Regions from separate parts of the Streptomyces sp. NPDC026589 genome, predicted to be linked through region 2. Evidence: riboswitches for the same ligand, from Rfam matches in the RefSeq annotation. Region 2 holds a riboswitch; each other region holds the start of a gene.

Evidence for each region. Region 2 has a riboswitch for cyclic di-AMP ahead of AB0F29_RS35730 (M23 family metallopeptidase). Riboswitches for the same ligand answer to the same signal wherever they lie in the genome.
Region 1: another riboswitch for cyclic di-AMP. It lies ahead of AB0F29_RS15840 (LysM peptidoglycan-binding domain-containing protein); the one in region 2 lies ahead of AB0F29_RS35730 (M23 family metallopeptidase).
Region 3: another riboswitch for cyclic di-AMP. It lies ahead of AB0F29_RS33515 (C40 family peptidase); the one in region 2 lies ahead of AB0F29_RS35730 (M23 family metallopeptidase).
Region 4: another riboswitch for cyclic di-AMP. It lies ahead of AB0F29_RS29320 (transglycosylase family protein); the one in region 2 lies ahead of AB0F29_RS35730 (M23 family metallopeptidase).

What each region holds. Positions count from the first base shown of each region.
Region 1 is NZ_JBEZYG010000008.1:70,689-74,693, reverse strand. It holds gene AB0F29_RS15850 (SpoIIE family protein phosphatase) at 1-487, shown strand, start outside; gene AB0F29_RS15845 (FAD-dependent oxidoreductase) at 542-1,933, opposite strand; cyclic di-AMP (ydaO/yuaA leader) riboswitch at 2,386-2,573, shown strand; gene AB0F29_RS15840 (LysM peptidoglycan-binding domain-containing protein) at 2,579-3,373, shown strand; gene AB0F29_RS15835 (GMC oxidoreductase) at 3,548-4,005, shown strand, end outside.
Region 2 is NZ_JBEZYG010000030.1:38,617-42,621, reverse strand. It holds gene AB0F29_RS35740 (pitrilysin family protein) at 1-696, shown strand, start outside; gene AB0F29_RS35735 (pitrilysin family protein) at 723-2,093, shown strand; cyclic di-AMP (ydaO/yuaA leader) riboswitch at 2,317-2,484, shown strand; gene AB0F29_RS35730 (M23 family metallopeptidase) at 2,498-3,313, shown strand; gene AB0F29_RS35725 (GntR family transcriptional regulator) at 3,491-4,005, shown strand, end outside.
Region 3 is NZ_JBEZYG010000026.1:50,679-54,683, reverse strand. It holds gene AB0F29_RS33530 (ATP-binding protein) at 55-486, shown strand; gene AB0F29_RS33525 (LysR family transcriptional regulator) at 498-1,421, opposite strand; gene AB0F29_RS33520 (LysE family translocator) at 1,495-2,154, shown strand; gene AB0F29_RS33515 (C40 family peptidase) at 2,218-2,688, opposite strand; cyclic di-AMP (ydaO/yuaA leader) riboswitch at 2,692-2,877, opposite strand; gene AB0F29_RS33510 (hypothetical protein) at 3,231-3,536, opposite strand; gene AB0F29_RS33505 (ATP-dependent Clp protease proteolytic subunit) at 3,574-4,005, opposite strand, start outside.
Region 4 is NZ_JBEZYG010000020.1:16,146-20,150, reverse strand. It holds gene AB0F29_RS29330 (cytochrome P450) at 1-88, shown strand, start outside; gene AB0F29_RS29325 (transglycosylase family protein) at 264-1,382, shown strand; cyclic di-AMP (ydaO/yuaA leader) riboswitch at 1,671-1,853, shown strand; gene AB0F29_RS29320 (transglycosylase family protein) at 1,859-2,569, shown strand; gene eno (phosphopyruvate hydratase) at 2,892-4,005, shown strand, end outside.

The DNA of each region.
Region 1 (4,005 bases), on a different contig from region 2:
GCTGGACCCGGTGACCGGAGTGGCCCGCGCCGTACGGGCGGGGCATCCGCAGCCCGTGCTGCGGCGGGCGGACGGCCGGACGGAAGTGCTGGACCTGCCCGGCGGCATCGTGCTCGGGATCGACGGGCAGGCGGCCTATCCGGTCACCGAGATGCACCTCGAACCGGGCGCGATGCTCGCCCTGTTCACGGACGGGCTGATCGAGCGCCCCGGGACGGACATCGACGAGGGGATCGAGCGGTTGCGTGCCACCGTCGAGCGCATCGGCGCGGTCCCCCTGGCCGAGACGGCCGACCAGGTCATCGGAGAGGCCAGGGCGGCCACCGACCGCCCCGACGACATCGCGATCCTGCTCGCCGCCCGGTGGGCCAAGACCCCGGAGATCCGCCGGCCCCGGGAGGGCGGGGCGCCCGGCCCCGACCTGTGGCGCACGTTCAGGAGGCCGGACCCGGGGCCCACGGCGGGCGCACCGGATCCGGCCTCCTGAGAGTCGTCCTGCCGGTCAGGCGCCTGTGCCGGTCAGGCGCCGCTGAGGCGTTGATCAGGCGTCGGCCGGCTGCTCTGCCGGCGCGAAGGCGCCGGAGGCCTCCAGCATCCCCTCGCGCTCCACGACCTTGATCCGCTCACGGCCCTGGGCCGTGCCCAGCGCCTGCTCGTGGGCGTCCAGCTTGTGCCAGCCCTCCCAGGTCGTGTAGCGGACGCCGCGGTCCGCCAGGAAGGCCTCGACGGCCTCCGGCGCGGGCGTGGCCGGCTCCGGCAGCCGGCCGGCCGCCCGGTCCTCCAGGACGCAGGCGACTGTCTCGTTCGCGTCGCCCTTGGTGTGTCCGATCAGGCCGATCGGGCCGCGCTTGATCCAGCCCGTGACGTAGACCGAGGCCATGTGCTCGTCGCCGGCGATGACGCGCCCCGCCTCGTGCGGCACGGTGCCGGAGGCCACGTCGAAGGGGAGCTTGGGCAGCTCCTCCGAGTAGTAGCCGACGGCACGGTAGACGCTCTGCATGTCCCAGTCCGTGAACCGACCGGTGCCCCGGACGTTGCCGGTGCCGTCCAGCTCGGTGCGCTCGGTGCGCAGCGCCACGACCTTGCCGTCCTCGCCGAGGATCTCGACCGGGGACTCGAAGAAGTGCAGGAACAGCTTGTGCGGGCGGTCGCCGACATCGCGGATCGCCCAGTTCTCCAGGGTCTGCGCGACCATGTTGGCCTGCTTGTTCTCCCGGCGGGTCGCGATGGAGCCCTCGTCGTACTCGATGTCCTCGGGGTTGACGATGACCTCGATGTTGGGGGAGTGGTCCAGCTCCCGCAGTTCCATCGGGCTGAACTTGGCCTGTGCGGGGCCACGCCGCCCGAACACGTGCACCTCCAGCGCCTTGTTCTCCTTGAGGCCCTGGTACACGTTGTCCGGGATCTCGGTGGGCAGCAGCTCGTCCGCCGTCTTGGCCAGGACGCGGGCCACGTCCAGGGCCACGTTCCCGACGCCGAGCACGGCGACCTTCTCCGCGGTGAGCGGCCAGGTGCGCGGGACCTCGGGGTGCCCGTCGTACCAGGAGACGAACTCGGCCGCGCCGTAGGAGCCGTCCAGCTGGATGCCGGGGACGTCGAGCGCCCGGTCGGCCTCGGCGCCGGTGGAGAAGATCACCGCGTCGTAGAACGACCGCAGGTCGTCCAGGCCGATGTCGTGCGGGTAGCTGACGTTTCCGAAGAGCCGGATCTGGGGCTTGTCCAGCACCTGGTGCAGGGCCTTGACGATGCCCTTGATCCGCGGGTGGTCGGGGGCCACGCCGTAACGGATGAGACCGAAGGGCGCGGGCATGCGCTCGAAGAGGTCGATGGAGACCCCCGGGTCCTGGCAGACCTCGGATTTGAGCAGCGCGTCCGCAGCGTAGATACCGGCGGGGCCGGCTCCGACAATGGCGACGCGGACGGGGCGTGTCATGGCGTGGTGATCCTTCGGGGCGGGCGAACGCGGGCAGGTACAGCGTACGTCGGAGGTAAGGGTTGGCTTACTAGTCTCCACCGCACACCGTAAGCGATCGCCCCGCGGGCCCTTCGACCGGCCCTGCCTAGAGTGTCCGATTAGCCCGTTTTGTCGTGTCGATATGGGCGATTTGTTTCTTTTGAGCATTCTGCTTGATAAGGGTTCTATTGGGGCTGCTGGGGCATTTGCTTGACCTTGTTTTCGCCATCACCGCGAGGGAGTGGTGAGCGTCACGTCCGAGCGGGCGGACGCAGAAGTGGAAGCGTCGGTTCCCTTCTGTGCGAAGAAAGTTGACGACGTGACGGAGTGACCCGATCCGGCGATTCCGCCTTTCGATCTTGCGTGGAAAAGGGAATCCGGAATGCGGGGCTTGTTCTGTTCGACGTTTCTCGCCTACGGTCACCGTCAATCCGGATGGAACGCCGAATCCTGCCGCCGTCCGGGAATCCGAAACCCACTCACGTACGGCAGGAGCGGGGGACCCAGGTAAGTCGTCGATCCGTAACCGGAACGGCTTGGGGTGAAGTCGCACGACCGTGCGGCCAGACATCTCCCGTCTGAACCCGACAGCTCACCTCGCAGGCGCCGGAGAGGAAATCCCCCATGCCCGCACAGGGTAAGCACCGTCGTTCCCAGTCCGCCTCGCTGCGCCGCGGCCTCGCCGCCGTGACCGCCGGTGGAGCCGTCCTCGCCCTCCCCGTGATAGGCGCCACCAGTGCCTTCGCGGCCCCCGCGCCGCAGCAGGCCGTGGCGCCCGCCCAGCATTCCGTGGCGGCCGGTGAGACGCTTTCCAAGATCGCCCGCGAATATTCCGTCAGCGGCGGCTGGGAGAAGCTGTACGAAGACAACCGGAAGATCATCGGAGAGAATCCCGATCTTATTCAGCCCGGTATCAAGCTGACCCTCGGAGCCAAGGCCGCGGCCGCTTCGGGCGGTAAGGCGGACGAGGCCGCCAAGGCTGCCCCGTCCGCCGTGCGTGGTGCCGAGACGGACCGTGCCGACCGTTCGGAGCGCGTCGACGCCGCTCCCGTGGCAAAGGCCGCTCCGGCCGCGGAGAAGGAGAAGGCCGTCACGTACACGAACGACCTCGACGGCTGGATCAAGGAGTCGCTGGCGGTCATGGCCGAGCAGGGCATCCCCGGCACGTACGAGGGCATCCACCGCAACATCCTGCGCGAGTCCTCGGGCAATCCGGCCGCGATCAACAACTGGGACTCCAACGCGGTCAAGGGCACCCCGTCCAAGGGGCTTCTCCAGGTCATCGACCCGACCTTCCAGGCCTACCACGTGCCCGGCACCTCGACCGACAGCTACGACCCGGTCGCCAACATCACGGCCGCGTGCAACTACGCGGCGGACCGGTACGGCTCGATCGACAACGTCTTCGGCGCCTACTGATCCCTGCGCGCCGAGCCCGAGGGGCCCCGGACCTCATGGATGCTGCTGGCCAACAGCATCCTCATGGTCCGGGGCCCCTCGGGCGTACCGGGAAGTTACCCCCAAGTTTCTAGTGACTTACCACGCCATCGACAGTAGAACCTGTTTCACTCTGTCGAGAGTGAGGTAGGTCACATGAGCGACACCACCATGCGGGACGGCGAGACCAAGGGTGTCTCGCGTCGAAGATTCATCGCTGGAACGGGTTCTCTTCTGGGTGCTGCGGCGATCGCCGGGCACTCCGCACCGGCGTGGGCGGGAGTCCGGGCGGCAGCGGCGCCGATCGGCTCCGGGGCCCGAGTGCCGGTGCTGGTCGTCGGCACCGGATACGGCGGCTCCGTGGCCGCCCTCCGGCTCGCCCAGGCCGGCGTCGACGTCCATATGGTCGAGATGGGCATGGCCTGGGACACGCCGGGCGCGGACGGCAAGATCTTCGCCAACACCACCAGACCCGACGACCGCTCCTTCTGGCTGCGGACCCGGACCAAGCAGCCGCTGAGCAACTTCCTCGGCTTCCCCATCGACAAGGGCGTCAACCGCTACACCGGTATCCTGGACGCCGAGGAGTTCGCCGGCATCACCGTCTACCAGGG
Region 2 (4,005 bases):
TCCCACGACGGCAAGCAGCCGCCGCGCGACGGGACGCTGCCCGGGACCATCGGCGAGCAGCTGCGCGAAGTGGTCCACGAGGAGGTCCCGGCGCGCGCGCTGATGGCCGCCTACCGCCTCCCCCACGACGGCACCCGCGCCTGTGACGCCGCCGACCTGGCGCTCACGGTGCTGGGCGGCGGCGAGTCCTCCCGGCTGCACAATCGCCTGGTCCGCCGTGACCGTACGGCGGTGGCGGCCGGTTTCGGACTGCTGCGGCTCGCCGGAGCGCCCTCGCTCGGCTGGCTGGACGTGAAGACGTCCGGCGGCGTCGAGGTCGAGACGATCGAGGCCGCGGTCGACGAGGAGCTGGCCCGGTTCGCCGCCGAGGGGCCCACCCCCGAGGAAATGGAGCGGGCCCAGGCGCAGTTGGAGCGCGAGTGGCTCGACCGGCTCGGCACGGTGGCCGGCCGCGCCGACGAACTGTGCCGCTACGCGGTGCTGTTCGGTGACCCGCAGCTCGCCCTGAGCGCCGTGGGCCGTGTCCTGGACGTCACCGCGGAGGAGGTGCGCGCGGCGGCCGAGGCGGCCCTGCGCCCCGACAACCGGGCGGTGCTGGTGTACGAGCCCATCGAGCCGGCGGACGAGTCCGACGGGTCCGACGAGGGCGCGGCAGCCACCGAAGGCACCGACGCGCACGAGGGGGCGGACAAGTGAGCGACGCCGCCGTGACTGGAGTAGCCATGGAGTACCACCCGCAGCCCACGCCCGGCACGGCCCGCCCCTGGGCCTTCCCGGCGCCCGAGCGCGGCGCGCTGCCCAACGGGCTGACCGTGCTGCGCTGCCACCGCCCCGGCCAGCAGGTCGTCGCGGTGGAGATCTTCCTGGACGCGCCGCTGGAGGCCGAGCCCGAGGGCCTGGACGGCGTGGCCACGATCATGTCGCGGGCGCTTTCGGAGGGCACCGACAAGCACAGCGCCGAGGAGTTCGCCGCCGAGCTGGAGCGCTGCGGCGCCACGCTCGACGCGCACGCCGACCACCCCGGCGTCCGGGTCTCCCTGGAGGTCCCGGTCTCCCGCCTGGCCAAGGCCCTCGGGCTGGTCGCCGAGGCACTGCGGGCCCCGGCCTTCGACGGGAGTGAGATCGAGCGTCTCGTCGGCAACCGCCTCGACGAGATCCCGCACGAGCAGGCCAACCCGTCCCGGCGCGCCGCCAAGCAGCTCTCCAAGGAGCTGTTCCCGGCCACCGCCCGGATGTCCCGCCCGCGCCTGGGCACCGAGGAGACGGTCCGGCGGATCGACGAGAGCGCCGTGCGCGCCTTCTTCGACGCCCACGTCCGCCCGTCCACCGCGACGGCCGTGATCGTCGGCGACCTGACCGGCATCGACCTGGACGCGCTGCTGGCGGAGACCCTCGGCGACTGGTCGGGCAACGCGGGCCAGGCCCGCCCGGTGCCGCCCATCACCGCGAACGACACCGGCCGCGTGGTCATCGTGGACCGGCCCGGCGCGGTCCAGACCCAGCTGCTGATCGGCCGGATCGGCGCCGACCGGCACGAGCGTGTGTGGCCCGCCCAGGTGCTCGGCACGTACTGCCTGGGCGGCACCCTCACCTCCCGGCTGGACCGGGTGCTGCGCGAGGAGAAGGGCTACACCTACGGAGTGCGGGCCTTCGCCCAGGTGCTGCGCTCCAGCGGCCCCGACTCGGGCGGCGCGGCCATGCTCGCGATCAGCGGCTCGGTGGACACGGAGTCCACCGGACCGGCGCTGGACGACCTCTGGAAGGTCCTGCGGACGCTGGCCGCCGAGGGGCTGACCGACGCCGAGCGCGAGACGGCCGTACAGAACCTGGTGGGCGTCGCCCCGCTGAAGTTCGAGACCGCCGCCTCCGTCGCGAGCACGCTGGCCGACCAGGTCGAGCAGCACCTCCCCGACGACTACCAGGCCCACCTCTACGCCCGGCTCGCCGAGACGGGCACCGTGGAGGCGACGGCCGCCGTGGTCAGTGCCTTCCCGGTCGACCGGCTGGTCACGGTCCTCGTGGGGGACGCCTCCCGGATCGAGGAGCCCGTGAAGGCCCTCGGCATCGGAGAGGTGTCCGTCGTCACCGGCTGACGCATGGGTGGCACACCGCCGCGAACAGGACCCCGACGAACGCATATTCGTCGGGGTCCTCCCCTTTTTGGTCGATTAATCCAATCCATCCCCTTTGGGGGAGGAGATGCCTGTCTGCCCTGTGGGATGGGCGACAAATCCCCTGGTCCGTTTGGCGATGGGAAGTCGCCCGGCCTAGCGTCGGCTCGGCTGTCCGCCACCCGTATGCCGCAGCCGCGGCGCCGGACAGTCATCGCCGAGTCCCCGTCAGGCGCGAGCCTGGGGAGCCGGGGACCCACGCAGTCCCTGGGGTGAATCGGAGGCCCGTGCCGCGAAACCGGCGTGGGGATCCGTAGGAGACCTTCCTGCTCCGAACCCGTCAGCTAACCCGGTAGGCGAGAAGGAAGGAAAGGATCAGCCCCTCCATGGCGTTCACCCGTGCCACCGGGAAGCACCGTGCCCCGAGCCGCCTCACGCGCCGGAGCGCCCAGGCCGCAGGCATCGCGGCTCTGGCCACCGCCGGCGTCCTCGGCTCGCCGGCCTCCCCGGCCCTCGCCGCGGACACCGAGGCCGCCCAGGTCGCCGACACCGGCCTCACCCAGGCCGTCGCCCTCGACGCCACTCTCGCCGAGCAGATAGACGCCCAGGCCCACGCCCAGAAGCAGCAGGCCGACGCGATCGCGAAGGCGAAGGCCCAGGCCGCCGCGGAGGCCCGCGAGAAGGCCGCCAAGGCCAAGGCGAAGGCGGAGGCCGAGCGCAAGGCCGAGGCCCGCGCCAAGGAGGTCCGCGAGGAGAAGGCCCGCGCCGCCCGCGCCGCCGAGCGCGCCCGCCTGAACGCCTTCCATCTCCCGGTCGCCGGCTCCCACGTCACCACCGGCTACAACACCGGCGGTGCGCTCTGGTCCTCCGGCAGCCACTCCGGCGTGGACTTCCAGGCCGCCTCCGGCAGCTCCGTCGTCGCCGTCGGCGCCGGCACGGTCGTCGAGGCCGGCTGGGGAGGCGCGTACGGCAACAACGTCGTGCTCCGGATGACGGACGGCACGTACACCCAGTACGGCCACCTCTCCTCGATCGGCGTCTCCGTCGGCCAGAGCGTCTCCTCCGGCCAGCAGATCGGCCTCTCCGGCTCCACCGGCAACTCCACCGGCCCGCACCTGCACTTCGAGGCCCGGACCAGCCCCGACTACGGCTCCGACATGGACCCCGTCGGCTACCTGCGCTCCCACGGGCTGAACGTCTGACCCGCCCCGCGCGCCCCCGTCCGAAGGCCCCGGCACCTGCCGGGGCCTCCGGCGATTCCGGCCCGTGGACATCCATGGATTCCGGCCTGCCATCGGAAATTGCGGCAGATTGCAATAGAGTCACGGAACAGACGTCGGGCGGCCGCGTTTCGCGGGGATAAAGGCGGAGGTTCGGACATGCGCATTCCCGCGCATTCGGTATGCACGGCAATCCGTGACGACATCGTCTCCGGTGTCTACGAGCGGGGCAGCCGCCTCACCGAGGAGTTGCTGGCCCGCCGCTACGGGGTCTCCCGCGTCCCGGTCCGCGAGGCCCTGCGCACACTGGAGTCCGAGGGCTTCGTCGTCACCCGCAGACATGCGGGCGCCTGTGTCGCCGAGCCCACGGCGCAGGAGGCGGCCGACCTCCTGGAGGTGCGGATGCTCCTGGAGCCACTGGGCGCGGCCCGCGCCGCGCAGCGCCGCACGGAAGCCCACCTGAAGGTGCTCCGGGGCCTGGTCAGACTAGGTCAGGAGCGGGCTCGCCGGGGCGAGGGCGAGGATCTGCGCTCCCTGGCCGGCTGGTTCCACGAGACCCTCGCCCAGGCCTCCGGCAGCCCCGGACTCATAGCGCTGCTCACCCAGCTCCGGCACAAGATCGTCTGGATGTACGCGGTCGAGCAGCCGGCCCGCCCGGTCGACTCCTGGGCCGA
Region 3 (4,005 bases), on a different contig from region 2:
GCACAATCCTGGCCGGCCGCCGGTCGGCCAGGGCGGGAAAGGGACGGCGTCGCCATGGCAGATCATCAGGAAGCAACCGTCACGCTGCCGACCGATCCGGTCTCGGTCTCATCGGCCCGCAGACATGTCGCCAGGACCCTGGCCCAATGGGGCCTGCCCGACGACACCGAGTTCGCCGACACCATCCGGCTGATCATCTCGGAGCTGGCCACCAACGCCGTTCAGCACACGTTCGGCCAGTCGCCCACCTTCACCGTGGACCTGCGCCTCGAACGCGACGAGGAGCTGTACCTCGGCGTCACGGACAGTCACCCCCGCTGGCCCCAGCGGCTGCCCGCCGCCGTACGGCAGGACAACGGCCGGGGCATGGTCATCATCCGGGCACTGGCCAAGGAGCGCGGCGGGCGGCTCCAGGTGACCCCGACCGCCGAAGGCGGCAAGACGGTCTGGATCGCCCTCCCCTGGGTCGTCCCGATCCAGGGCTGACCCGGTGAGGCTCATCGCGCGGGGAGCGTGCTCCCGCGGCCGAAGCCGCTGCGCAGCAGCGCGAGCAGCGTCGCCGCCGCCGCGGTCGACCGGTCGCCCCGGTGCACGACCGAGATGGTCCGGCGGAACGAGGCGGGCTCCAGCCGCCGGACCGACAGCGGGGCCGAGGACATCGAGGCGACCATCTCCGGCACCACCGCCACCCCGAGCCCCGCGCTGACCAGCGCGCACACCAGCGCGTACCCGGGCGACTCACAGACCACGGCCGGCGTCGCCCCGGCCTCGGCGAGCGCGTTCTCGACCCCGCGCCGGGGCGGGTGGGTGGGCGCGCTGCTGATCAGTGGCCGCCCCGCCAGCTCGCCGACCGGCAGCCGCCCGGTGCCCTCGGAGAGCCGGTGGCCCACCGAGGCGACCAGCACCAGCTCCTCGACCAGCAGGGGTTCGACGAGAACGCCCGCCGACGGGGGCTCGGCCGCCGCCGGTTCGTAGGCGTGGGTCAGGGCGAGGTCCACCTCGCCCGCGACCACCGCGGCGATGCCGCCCGGCGGTTCGTATTCGGCGACGGCCAGCTCGACCTCCGGATGGGCCCGCCGGAACGCGCTCAGGACCGGCGGCAGCAGATGGATCCCGGCCGTCGTGAACGTCCCCACCCGCAGCCTGCCGCCCGAGAGCCCGGCCAGCTGCGCCAGCTCGTGCCGCGCCTGCTCCAGCTCGTCCAGGACCCGCCGGGCCCGGCCCGCCAGCAGCTCGCCCGCCGCCGTCAGCCGCGCCCCGCGGTGGTGGCGCACCAGCAGTGCCGCCCCGGCCTCCCGCTCCAGTTTGGCCAGCTGCTGGGAGAGCGCGGGCGCGGTGTAGCCCAGGCGGGCGGCGGCCCGGGTGATCGATCCGGCCTCCGCGACCGCCACGAGTGCCGCGAGCCGTGTCGGGTCGTACATGAAAGCGTTCCTTAAGGCAGACCCAGAAGATTGCAAGTACATGCTAAAGGCTCCGCCGGTCCATGGTGGACCCATGGACGCACAACTGATCGCCTTCACCGGGGTCGCCGCCGGGATGGTCGCGCTGCCCGGCGCCGACTTCACCGTCGTCGTACGCAACGCCCTGGCCTCGCGCACCGCGGGCCTGGCCACCGCGCTCGGCGTCGCCGGAGGGCTGCTGGTGCACACCGCGCTCGCGGTCGCCGGACTCGCCGCGGTGCTGGTGACCATGCCGGTGCTCTTCCGCACCGTCCAGCTGCTCGGCGGCGCGTACGTGCTCTACCTCGGGATCAGCGCGCTGTACGCGATCCGCCGCCGGCCCTCGCAGGACAGCTCCGGCTCACCCTCCGGTATGCGGGAGGACGAGCCGGGGCGGCCCGTGACCGGGGAGTTCGGACGCGCGCTGCGCCAGGGGTTCCTGACCAACGCGCTCAACCCGAAGGCCCCGGTCCTCTTCCTCAGCCTGCTGCCGCAGTTCGTGCCCCACGGGCAGCCGCCGCTGCCCAGGACCCTGCTGCTCGCGGCCCTGGTGGTCGTGCTGGCGCTGATCTGGTTCCCGGCCGTCGCCCTGCTCGTGGACCGGCTGGGCCGGTGGCTGCGCCGCCCGCGTACCGCCCGCGCCATCGAGGGCGGCAGCGGTGTGGCGCTCACCGGTCTGGGACTGGCGCTGGTCAGCGGCCCCCTGCTGCGCTGAGGGCGCGGTGTACGTCACGGACGGGCCGGGCCGTCCGCACGGAAAGAGCGTCCGGTCGGCGGGTCAGCGGACCCGTCCGTACCAGACGCTCTTGGACCAGATCTTGGCCAGTCTCACCACGTCCCCCGATTTGGGGGAGTGCCAGATCTTCCCGGCCCCGGCGTAGATGCCCACGTGGTAGACGCTGCGCCCCGAATGGAAGAAGACGAGGTCGCCGCGTTTGCGCTGCGACTTCCCGATGTGGCGGGTCTTGTTGTACTGCTGCTGTGCCGTGCGGGGAAGCTTCTTGCCGGCCTTCTTGAACGAATAGACCGTCAGCCCCGAACAGTCGAAGCGGCTGGGACCGGCCGCTCCGTACTTGTAGGGGGCCCCCTTCTTCGACGCGGCGACCTTCAGGGCCTTCGTCGCGTGGGTGGCGGCCTCGGCATCGCTCACCAGACCGGGCGCCAGCATCGAGGACGTCACGGCCAGGGTGAGTACCGAGGCCGTACCGACCCGGGCGAACAGAGACGGGACATGAACCTGCGCAGACATGCGCAACCCTTCGTCAGCCGCCTGTGAAGGATGACCTGTCGGGTTCGGGCTGGCGAAGTTGCCCGGCCGCTGTCGCGGCTTCACCCCGAGGGCTTCCCGGTCTCCCGGGCGGCCCGTTGTGCTCGGGTCCTCCACTCCTGCCGATCCACTCCTGTCGACCAGTCATCCGGGCGGCGGCAGGACTCGGCGTCCGCCCGGACCGCCCCGCCGCGGTGGCGGGGGCTTGTCGTCCCAGGGATCTTGACTCACCCGGTGCCGGATTTCCGAGCCGAAACAGCGGTTTGTGAGTCTCCTCACCACTGATCCATTCGGGTGGACAGGTCGGATTCGCGCTCGCCCACGAGCCGGGCGCACACCCTCGTACCAGCGACGAAAGGGCACATTTCGAGTACGGACCTAGCGCCGAACGCAAGTTGAGCCGTCGCTCGGGCGGGTGATCGCCTACGCCGAACGAGCGAGACGAATCGGTCCCGGGACCGGGCGTGTCGTGCCCGGGTCCGACCGGTCCGCTCCCGTCCGGCGCTCCCCGTGCGCGGGGCCGGTCAGTTCACGGGCGGCTCCATCGCGACCCGGCCCGCCCGGCGCTCCCCGTCCAGGACGCGCAGGGCCCGCGCCAGGGTGGCGGCGTGGATCCGCGACTCGCCGCGCTCGTGCATCAGGGCCAGGGCGTCGCGCAGCGCGGCCGCCCGGGAGGCCAGGGCCTGGGCGGCCCGCAGCGCGCTGTAGGTGTCGCTGCCACGGGCCGGGTTGATCCGGCCCACCTGGTCGAGCACGGCCAGATAGCAGTCGACGAACTCGCCCTCGGCCCGGGTCAGTGCGGGCAGGGGCGGGAACTCGGGTGGCTCCATCGGCGTTTCACCTCGCGTCGTACGGCGGCCGGGAGAGTCAGCGGTTCTCCATGACGTGGTCGACCAGCCCGTAGGCGAGGGCGGCCCTGGCGTCGAGGATGGTGTCGCGCTCGATGTCGGCGGTGATCTGCTCCGCGGTCCGGCCCGTGTCCCGGACCAGCATGGCCGCGAACATCTCGCGGGTGCGCACCAGTTCGCGCGCGTGGATCTCCAGGTCGGACAGCTGGCCCCGCATCGGATCCTCCATCGCGGGCTGCTGAATGACTACCCGCGCGCCGGGCAGCGCATGTCGCCGCCCCTTCGCCCCGGCAGCCAGCAGGGCCGCCGCATAGGAGCCCGCCTGCCCCAGGCAGAAGGTCTCCACCTCGCAGGTCAGGAACCGCATCGTGTCGTAGACCGCCGCCATCGCCTGGAACGTGCCGCCGGGGGAGTTGATGTAGAGCGACAGGGGCCGGTCCGGATCGGCGTG
Region 4 (4,005 bases), on a different contig from region 2:
ACTCATCATGCGTGGACTGCGCACCCTTCCGGTCGCGTTCGAACCGGGTAGTCGATCCGAAAAAAGTGACAGAGTGTCAACTCCGTGACTTTCACGTGATCTGCGCTGCATCGACTTGTGACACACGTTCGAGTCCCGCTAGGTTCACGGTTCGACGCGTCGGTCGCACCTTGCTCACGCGTCACTTGGGCGCCGAAGCAGGCACGGAATCCGCTGTGCGGCGCTCAGGCCACTCGCTTGTCAGTCGCACGGAAGGCATACCCATGGGCTCCGCGAACGGCAGACACCGCCGCCCTCGTCAGGCACCCGCCATCATCGTCGCCGCAGGCGTGACGGGATCGGCCATCGCCATCCCGCTGCTCGGCGCCGGCGGCGCGCACGCGGCCGAGGCCACCACCTGGGACCGGGTCGCCGAGTGCGAGAGCGGCGGCATGTGGAGCGCCGATCTCGGCAACGGCTACTACGGCGGGCTCCAGTTCTCGCAGGAGACCTGGTCGGCTTACGGCGGCACGGCGTTCGCGCCCCGCGCCGACCTCGCCAGCCGCTCGCAGCAGATCTCCGTCGCCGAGAAGGTCCTGGACGACCAGGGCCCGAAGGCGTGGCCCAGCTGTGCGGTCATCTCCGGCCTCGCGGTGGACGGCGGTCTGCCCGGCGTCGACCCGGGCACCTCGCCGTCCACGGATCCGTCCGCCGACCCGTCCGCGGATCCGTCGGCGGACCCCTCGGCCGACCCGACCTCCACCCCGACCGGCGAAGCGGATGCAACCGGCGAACCCGGTGAATCCGGCGAACCCGGTGAATCCGGTGAAGCGCGCGAAACGGGCAAGGGTGAGAAGGGTAATGAGGCGGACAAGGGCGGTAGTGGTGGCGCGGAGAAGCGGAGCGAGGCTCCCGACTCCTCGGTGACGCCCTCCGCCCCGCCCGCCTCCGGCGCCCCCGACGCCTCGGACCCCTCCACCGCCCCCGACGCCTCGGCGGACGAGGACGGCAAGGGGGGCAAGCACCGGGGCGCCCCCGCGCCCGAGGAGGCCGACGCGGGCCAGAAGGACGGTCCCCGTGAGTCCGGCCGGCACGCCTCGCGTGGCGAGGGCGACGCGCGGGACGGTGGCACGGCGCCCGCCGACGGGTACACGGTGCGGCCCGGCGACAACCTCTGGGCGATCGCCGACGCCCAGGAGATCCCCGGCGGCTGGACCGGCCTGTACGAGACGAACAAGGACCTCCTGGGCTCCGACCCGGACCTGATCCTGCCCGGCCAGAACCTGGACCTGGGCATGGACCGGGGTGCGGGCGAGGACGCGGGCCGGGGTGCGGCCGAGAGCGCCGCCCCGGCCGCCCCGGAGGGCGCCGAGACACCCGCCGGGGCGCCCGCCGCCAACTGAACGAATTCGGGAAAACACCCCGAAAATCGAGGCAGTTAAGAGACCTATGTCCACTTTTGCGTAAGTGAGACATGGGTCTCTTTGCCTCAACTGGCGCGGCTCGCCCGGCTGGTCCGGGTGAATCGCCCCCCACCTGCGGAAACGCCCAGTCGGCCACGGCGAGTTCGGGTTGATTGCCCCCTATGTCCATCTTTGAATGTCGGGGTTGCCTGTGTTTACGGTCGGACCGCTCGCACCGCGGGCCCCGTCGACCGTCACGCCGAATCCTGCCGTCGGTCGAAGGGAACAGACGCGTAAGCGCCGTAGGCAGGAGCGGGGGACCCAGGTAAGCCGCCGGGTCCGGACGCCTCGTCGAACCGACGGGGACGTACGGGACCGGCTAGGGGTGAAGTCGCGAGCAGCACCGCGCGACCGGGCAACTCATCAGCCCGAACCCGACAGCTCACCTCGTAGGCGTCGGTGAGGAGATTCGTTCCATGCTGCTGAACAGCAAGGGCAAGCACCGCCGCCCGTCCAAGGCCACCCGTATCGCCACCCTCGCGGGTGTCACCGGTACCGCCATCGCCATCCCGCTGATGGGCGCGACCAGCGCTTCCGCCGCCTCCGTCGAGACCTGGGACGCCGTCGCCCAGTGCGAGTCCGGCGGCAACTGGTCCATCAACACCGGCAACGGCTACTACGGCGGACTGCAGTTCTCGCAGTCCAGCTGGGCCGCCGCCGGCGGTACGCAGTACGCCTCCCGTGCCGACCTGGCCTCCAAGGACCAGCAGATCGCCACCGCCGAGAAGCTCCTCGACCTCCAGGGCCCGGGCGCCTGGGCCTGCGCCGGCGCCGGCGGCCTCACCAACGACGGTGTGGACCCGGGCGTCAACACCGGCTCCGGCTCCGGCTCCGGCGAGAGCAAGCCCGAGCAGGCGCAGCCCGAGCGCCAGGCCGAGCAGCCCACCACGCGCTCCGAGCAGCGCGAGGCCCCCAAGGCCGAGAGCAAGAAGACCGTCACCACCCCGACCGGCGAGAAGGTCCAGAAGGGCGACGGCGAGTACAAGGTCAAGGCCGGCGACACCCTGAGCACCATCGCCGACGCGGAGGGCGTCAAGGGCGGCTGGAGCAAGCTCTTCAAGCTCAACGACGACATCGTCAAGGACGCCGACCTGATCTTCCCGGGTCAGCAGCTCCACCTGAAGTAATCGCCGTCTCTCCTCTCCGGAGGAGAAGCGTCCGGCGGCACTTCTCCTCGCACGGCTCCCCGGCCCGGCGCGCTCGTCCCCCCAGCGCGCCGGGCCGGGTTCTTCGTGAGCGGCGGGCGCCGCTGGCCCGCATGTGTTCACCTCTTGTTGTTACCGCTCAGTAGGTTTCTAGAGTTTTGTCCCGTGATGCAGCTCCTTGGACCCTTTTTCGTCCCAGGAGGCGGGCGGTCGGCCGGTCGACACGGCCGGGCCCGATAGGCTCGTGCCGCAAGGCCACAGTGACCCTGCACAACCAGTGTCAGATCCCAGAAGGAGATGCCTCGTGCCGTCCATCGACGTCGTCGTAGCCAGGGAAATCCTCGACTCCCGGGGCAACCCCACGGTCGAGGTCGAGGTTGGCCTCGACGACGGCAGCACGGGCCGTGCTGCTGTTCCGTCCGGAGCCTCCACCGGTGCGTTCGAGGCCATCGAGCTTCGCGACGGTGACCCCAACCGCTACATGGGCAAGGGCGTCGAGAAGGCCGTCCTCGCCGTCATCGAGCAGATCGGCCCGGAGCTCGTCGGGTACGACGCCACCGAGCAGCGCCTCATCGACCAGGCGATGTTCGACCTCGACGCCACCGAGAACAAGGCGTCGCTCGGCGCGAACGCCATCCTCGGCGTCTCGCTGGCCGTCGCGCACGCCGCCTCCGAGGCGTCCGACCTGCCGCTCTTCCGTTACCTCGGCGGCCCGAACGCGCACCTGCTGCCCGTTCCGATGATGAACATCCTGAACGGCGGCTCGCACGCCGACTCCAACGTGGACGTCCAGGAGTTCATGATCGCCCCGATCGGCGCGGAGTCCTTCTCCGAGGCCCTGCGCTGGGGCGCGGAGGTCTACCACACGCTGAAGAAGGTCCTCAAGACCAAGGGCCTGTCCACCGGACTCGGCGACGAGGGCGGCTTCGCCCCGAACCTGGAGTCCAACCGCGCCGCCCTGGACCTCATCGTCGAGGCCATCAAGGAGGCCGGTTACGTCCCGGGCCGCGACATCGCGCTCGCGCTCGACGTCGCCGCGTCCGAGTTCTACAAGGACGGCGTCTACGAGTTCGAGGGCAAGTCCCGCTCGGCCGCCGAGATGACCGAGTACTACGAGGAGCTCGTCTCCGCGTACCCGCTGGTCTCCATCGAGGACCCGCTGTACGAGGACGACTGGGCCGGCTGGAAGGTCATCACCGACCGCATCGGCGCCAAGGTGCAGATCGTCGGCGACGACCTCTTCGTCACCAACCCCGAGCGTCTGGCCCGCGGCATCGAGGAGGGCTCCGCCAACGCCCTGCTCGTGAAGGTCAACCAGATCGGTTCGCTGACCGAGACCCTGGACGCCGTCGAGCTGGCCCAGCGCAACGGCTTCAAGTGCATGATGTCGCACCGCTCCGGCGAGACCGAGGACGTCA